Linked DNA regions of Defluviitalea raffinosedens. The protein of the gene in region 2 interacts with the protein of the main gene of each other region in a pairwise test. Links are inferred from orthologs where the notes say so. Each region holds a gene or a part of one and is shown on either strand. Other genes may lie near its edges.

What was found.
Region 1: the proteins of JOD07_RS00500 (region 2) and ileS interact in binary tests that used the Escherichia coli proteins (3 or more experiments, as listed by UniProt). The link is inferred for Defluviitalea raffinosedens from one-to-one orthologs.

What each region holds. Positions count from the first base shown.
Region 1 is NZ_JAFBEP010000001.1:300,154-304,118, forward strand. Bases 40-3,671 are described here. They hold ileS (isoleucine--tRNA ligase), read right to left. Parts: upstream 3,357-3,671; coding sequence 240-3,356; downstream 40-239. Outside these bases: JOD07_RS01495 (hypothetical protein), read right to left, coding at 1-8; JOD07_RS01505 (hypothetical protein), read left to right, coding at 3,784-3,921. UniProt on the Escherichia coli protein: Catalyzes the attachment of isoleucine to tRNA(Ile). As IleRS can inadvertently accommodate and process structurally similar amino acids such as valine, to avoid such errors it has two additional distinct tRNA(Ile)-dependent editing activities.
Region 2 is NZ_JAFBEP010000001.1:106,976-110,106, reverse strand. What follows is about bases 75-2,872. They hold JOD07_RS00500 (sugar ABC transporter substrate-binding protein), read left to right. Parts: upstream 75-865; coding sequence 866-1,879; downstream 1,880-2,872. Other genes in these bases: JOD07_RS00495 (sugar ABC transporter ATP-binding protein), read left to right, coding at 1,952-2,872; JOD07_RS00505 (response regulator transcription factor), read left to right, coding at 75-621. Outside these bases: more of JOD07_RS00505, read left to right, coding at 1-74; more of JOD07_RS00495, read left to right, coding at 2,873-3,131. UniProt on the Escherichia coli protein: Part of the ABC transporter complex RbsABC involved in ribose import. Binds ribose. Also serves as the primary chemoreceptor for chemotaxis.

The DNA.
Region 1 (3,965 bases), 190 kb from region 2 along the record:
TTTCTCATTTGCTTTCCTCCCTTGAAATGAATTTTTATATTTCTTTCATTTAAAATATCATAAAAAATTCTCTAAAAACGATCTATTGCATGAAACATGATTTTTTTGACATGAAATACAATACCCGCAGGTGTGCATCCTGCCCGGAAGACTTTTTATTGTATAGGAAATTTGGTGGAATTTCCTATACAATAAAAACAGGCTGCTCAGTAAATCTTTTACTGAGCAGCCTGCTAAACTTACGCTCTTTTCACGGTGAATTGAACTGCTTCTCCATTGATATTCCAGTCTTTGGAATAGCCGTCCATGGTTCCTTCTGATATGTTTTCTGCCAAAACTTCTCCGGCGATTTCTTCTTTATTTCTTTCGATAATCTTAGCCAGCTTTTCATTGCCATGATATGTTACAAGAATATAGTCCTGTACTTCGAAGTCAGCTTCTTTTCTCATGGTCTGGATCTTGCTGATGATTTCTCTTACAAATCCTTCTTCAATCAGTTCTTCTGAAAGATTGGTATCTAATACTACAGTCACATCTTTCTCACTTTCTGCCACAAAACCTTCTTTATGCTCTGTGGAGATTAAAAGGTCTTCTTCAAGGAGTTCCACTTTTTCTCCATCAAAATCAAAGGTTAATGGATTGCCGCTTTTTAGCTCATTCATGGCTTTGTTGCCATCGATTGCTGTTAGAGCTTCGCGGATTTTTCCTACCAGTTTTCCGTATTTAGGCCCTACAGTCTTTAACTGAGGCTTGAAGGAATAGGTTGTAAAATCAGCCACATCATCGGTAAAGATAACTTCTTTCACATTTAACTCATCGGCAATGATGTCTTTGTATTCGCCTGGAAGTTCTTTAGCTACTTTAACATACATTTTTCCTAAAGGCTGTCTGTTTTTAATATTGGCAGTATTTCTGCATGCACGGCCCTGAACAACGACTTTTAGAACTGTGTCCATGTTTTCTTCTAATTCTTTGTTAATGAATGTTTCATTAACTTCTGGGAACAGGCACAGGTGCACACTTTCAGGAGCGTTCTTATCCACATTTCTTACAAGATTTTGGTAAATTTCTTCTGCCATAAATGGTGTAAATGGCGCTGTAAGCTTCGTTAAAGTGGTTAAAACAGTATAAAGAGTCATATAGGCATTGATTTTATCCTGAGGCATATCTTTATACCAGAAACGTTCTCTACTTCTTCTTACATACCAATTACTTAAATCATCTACAAAGTCCTGCAGAGCTCTTGCAGATTCTATGATTCTGTAATTGTCTAAGTTTTTATCAACAGTTGCAATTAAAGAATGCAGTCTGGATAAAATCCATTTGTCCATGATGGATAATTGGTCGTAATCCAATGTATAATCCATTGGATTGAATCCGTCAATGTTCGCATACAGTACATAGAATGCATAAGTATTCCAGAAAGTTCCCATGTATTTTCTTTGAGCTTCACTGACGGCTTCTCCGTAGAATCTGCTTGGAAGCCATGGTGCACTGTTGGTGTAGAAATACCATCTTACTGCATCCGCCCCTTGTTTGTCCAGAACAGACCATGGATCCACTACATTTCCTTTATGCTTGCTCATCTTAAGTCCATCTTTGTCCTGAACCAATCCGAGCACAATTACGTTCTGGTATGCCGGTTCATCAAATAAAAGAGTGGAAATAGCAAGGAGTGTATAGAACCAACCTCTTGTTTGGTCCACTGCTTCACTGATAAAGTTTGCAGGGAAATTTTGCTCGAATTTTTCCTTGTTTTCAAACGGATAATGCCATTGTGCAAAAGGCATGGAACCAGAATCGTACCAGCAGTCAATAACTTCCGGAACCCTCTTCATGCTGCCGCCGCACTTGGGGCAATTAAGATATACATTGTCAATATAAGGCTTATGAAGTTCTATATCTTCTGGTACATCTTTTCCCATTTCGCGGAGTTCTGCAATGCTGCCTATGGCATGGCGATATCCGCAACCACATTCCCAGATTGGCAGAGGAGTTCCCCAGTATCTTTCACGGCTAAGACCCCAGTCTATGACATTTTCAAGGAAGTTTCCAAAACGGCCGTCACGGATATTTTCAGGAAGCCAGTTAATTTTTTTGTTATTTTTAAGCAATTTGTCTCTAACTGCTGTCATCTTAATGAACCAGGTATCTCTTGCGTAATATAAAAGTGGTGTATCACATCTCCAACAGAAAGGATAGGAGTGCTCATAATCCTGAGCTTTGTAAAGAAGGTTTCTGCTGTCTAAATTCTTTATAATCTCTGGATCAGCGTCTTTTACAAACATTCCTTTCCAGGGGGTTACAGCATCTACAAAATTACCTTGCTCATTAACCAATTGCACAAAAGGAAGATCATAAGTTCTTCCGACTCTGGCATCGTCTTCCCCGAAAGCAGGAGCTGTATGAACGATACCAGTACCATCTGTTAAGGTTACATAATCATCTGCTACAACATACCATGCTTTTTTATCTACCTTAGCAAAATCAAAAATTGGTGTATATTCTGTTCCGACTAAATCTTTTCCAACCATTCTGTCTAAAACTTCGTATGCTTCGTTTAATACGGTTTCTGCCAAAGCTTCTGCTAAAATATAAACTTCATCAGCACATTTTGCTTTTACATAGGTTTCATCAGGATTTACAACCAATGCCACATTGGACGGCAGAGTCCATGGGGTTGTTGTCCAAGCCATTAAGTAAACTTGGTTTTCGCCTTTTACAGGGAATTTTACAAAAACAGAAGCTTCTTTAACATCCTTATAGCCTTGTGCGACTTCATGGCTGGATAAGGATGTACCACATCTTGGGCAATAAGGTACTATTTTATGGCCTTTGTATAAAAGTCCTTGATCCCAAATTTTCTTTAAAGACCACCAAACCGATTCAATATAATTATTATGATAGGTTACATATGGGTTTTCCATATCTACCCAATAACCTACACGATCGCTCATTCTTTCCCATTCACTTTGATACTTCCAAACGCTTTCCTTACACTTTTTGATAAAAGGTTCTACGCCATATTCTTCAATCTGAGGCTTACCGCTGATGCCAAGGGTTTTTTCTACTTCCAGCTCAACAGGAAGTCCATGAGTATCCCAGCCTGCTTTTCTAAGAACATTATATCCTTTCATTGACTTGTATCTTGGGATAATATCCTTAATTACCCTTGTTAAAATATGCCCTATATGAGGCTTTCCATTGGCTGTAGGAGGTCCATCATAAAATGTAAAAGTCGGTCCCCCTTCTCTCAGGGACATGCTTTTTTCAAAGATATTGTTTTCTTTCCAGAATTTTAATACCTGTTTTTCTCGTTCCACAAAATTCAGGTCTGTCGAAACTTTGTTATACACAGTATACCCTCCATTCCTTTCCATTATAAAAAGCCTCTCATCCCTTAACAGGACGAAAGGCTACTTTCGCTATACCACCTGATATTACATCGTTCTATACATACTATAATATGCTTTCCTGTTAACGGGGGAATCCCGTCAGAGCCTACTGCAAGTTCGGTCTGCCACTCCAAGGGGATTTTCCGTATTTTCTTCATCTTGGGCTTCCACCATCCCCAATTCGCTGTGGACTCCAAAAATACGTACTTGTCCTTTTCCTCGTGTTTATACAAATATCCCAATCTATAATTCAATTTATTATTATAGGAAAGTCTTTATGATTTGTAAAGGGGGTTTTTTATATTTATTGTCATTATTTTAACTTTTTATTCATATTTTATAGTTATAGATTTTACATTGCCTTGACGGATTAGAAAGGAGGATGGATATGGAGATTTTATACTTCATTATCGTTACATTGTTTTCTGCCTTTACTTTGCTGCTTCTATCTTCTCAATGCAAACATTATGCAGTCAAAAAAGGGGAGGAACTGGTTAAACTTATATCCAGAAATAAACAGATATAGTTTTTCTATTTCAAAATCCTTATTCCGTTCATTGACTTTGTGGT
Region 2 (3,131 bases):
GTGATTTCCAATAAAGAAGATATGAAAATTGTAGGTCTGGCAGCAACCGGCAAGGAAGCAGTGGAGCTGGCAAAGGATAAGAAGCCGGATGTCATATTAATGGATATAAGGATGCCAGAGATGGATGGAGTAGAGGCAACCAAGGTTATTAAGAAAATGAATCCAGACATTAAAATCATTATATTGACTACTTTTGATGATGATGAATATGTTTTTGATGCACTAAAAAATGGGGCCAGTGGATATCTCTTAAAAGGGATATCATTAAATGAATTGGTTGAATCCATTCGGATTGTAATGAATGGCGGCTCATTAATTAATCCTTCAGTGGCTACTAAAGTATGCAAGTTTTTTTCTCAAATGGCTGAAGCGGATTATACAAGTAAAATCCAAAATGATGCACTTTCGTCTTTAAATAAAAACGAACTTAAAATTATGAAACTTATTGGGATGGGGCTTTCAAATAAGGAGATTACAAAAGAGCTTAATTTCAGCGAAGGAACAGTGAGAAATTATATCAGCAATATATTAAGTAAATTAAATTTAAGAGACAGGACTCAAATTGCTATTTTGGCAGTGCAGAGTGGAATTACCATGGGAAATAACATAGATAGTGATTGAACAGGACCCTTAAATATAGTTCATATATTTAAGGGTTTTATTTTATATTAAATCAAAAATGCTGTAAGAAACTTGTACATATTTTAGAAAGCAGACAAACAGATATTGTGAAAATACACAAATGTAATTTAGATGATGACAAATGTAATTATAATTAAATGACATAATACACATGATGTATTTTGCATTTAGCTGTATAATTTGCACATATAAAATTCAATTTTAACTTTTAGGAGGGGTTTTGATGAAAAAGAGAGTTTTCCCAATTCTAATGGTGCTTACCATGGCATTTTCCTTGTTTGCAGGGTGTGGTACAAGCAATCAAAAGTCGACAGTCAGTGAGCCTGAATCTACATCTGCTGAAATTGAGGCATCCAAAGCGTCAAAAGATGAAAACAAGCAAAGAAGATTTGGTGCAACATTTATGACCTTAAACAATCCATTCTTTGTAACTTTAAACGAAGGATTAAAACAAGCTATTGAAGCCAACGGAGATAAATTAATCACCCTTGACCCACAGTTAGATCTTAACAAACAAATAGCAGGAGTAGAAGATTTGATTGCACAAGGTGTTGATGGAATCTTCTTAAACCCTGTTGACTGGAAAGGAATTAAGCCAGCATTAGAAGCAGCCAATAAGGCAGGTGTGCCTGTATTCGTAGTGGATGCCCCCGTATTTGATGATGATTTGGTAGTCACAACAGTAGCATCGAATAACTGGGAAGCAGGAGTATTGGCTGCTAAACACTTAACAGAAACCTTAGGGATTACAGAAGGTAATGTGGTTATTCTGGAGCATCCAACAGCAAAATCTGCTATAGAGAGAACAGACAGCTTTATTGAAACGATTAAGCAATATCCGGGACTTAAAATTGTAGCACAACAATCTTCGGAGGGACAATTAGAACAAGCAATGCCTGTCATGGAAAACATCATTCAGGCAAATCCGGACATTACAGTGGTTATGGCGTTGAATGATCCAACGGCCTTGGGAGCCATTGCAGCTTTAGAAGCGGCTGGAAAATTAGATGATGTAAAAGCAATCTATGGAGTAGACGGCTCAGAAGATGGAAAGAAGATGGTTAAAGAAGGAAAATTGACTGCAACAGCTGCACAATATCCTTCAGAAATAGGAAGGATAGCAGTAGAAGCAGCATACAAACACCTCAATGGAGAAACGGTAGACCACGAAATTAAGGTGCCTGTAAAACTATTAACGAAGGAAAATGTAGATACAGATGGAAATAACGGTTTCTAATCAGGATGTATGAAAAATGCTTGTGGATTTACTGTGGGTAAGTCCACAAGCATTTCTAAGAGGAGGGGTGAAATGGACGAAGTCATTTTAAGCATGAGAAATATTCATAAACGATTTCCGGGAGTATATGCACTAAAAGATGCCAAATTAGAATTGAAACAGGGTGAAGTTCATGCATTGCTTGGAGAAAATGGAGCTGGGAAGTCCACGTTGATGAAAATTTTAGGCGGCATCTATCAGGCAGATGAAGGAGATATTTATATAAAGGGAAGAAAAGTAGAAATAACAGGTGTTCACAGTGCTCACGCCAATGGAATCAGCATTATTCATCAGGAGTTGTGTCTGGCGCCTAATATGACTGTAGCAGAAAATATCTTTTTAGGAAGAGAAGAGATTAAAAAAGGGTTAGGATTTGTAAACTTCTCTGAGATGAATAAAAAAGCTCGTAATTTAATGGATTCTCTAGGATTAAGTATTGAGCCTACAGAGATTGTTGGCACTTTAAGTGTAGCAAAGCAGCAAATGATAGAAATTGTAAAAGCACTTTCTGTGGGGGCAAATATTCTTGTGATGGATGAACCGACAGCATCCCTTTCTAAAAAAGAAGTAGAAATGTTGTTTAAAACCATTGAGGAGTTAAAGAAAAAAGGCATTTCGATTATTTATATCTCTCACAGAATGGAAGAACTCTTTAGAATTACTGATAGAATTACTGTCATGAGAGATGGGCAGTATATCGGCACCAAAATAACGAAAGAAACCTCAAGAGATGAGCTTATTACCATGATGGTAGGCCGTGAATTAAAAGATTTATATGTAAAATCAGACCATGAAATAGGAGAGATTGTTCTTGAGGTCAGAAATCTTAATAGAAAAGGCGTTTTAAATAATATCAGTTTTTCCCTTCGTAAAGGGGAGATTTTAGGCATTTCCGGCCTTGTAGGAGCGGGAAGAACAGAATTAGCCAGAGCAATCTTTGGGATAGATAAATATGATTCAGGTACCATTATGATTGAAGGGAAGGAAGTTAAAATAAATTGTCCGTTAGATGCGATGAACAATGGGATTGGTCTGGTACCGGAGGACAGAAAGAAACAAGGTTTAGTATTAATTAGGAGTATAGGATATAATGTTACACTTCCGGTATTAAGCAAATTCATTAAAGGACCACGGGTGAATAAAGCATTAGAAGAAGAAATTGCTCAAGACTTTATTTCAAAACTATCTATAAAAACTCCCTCTATGAATCAAG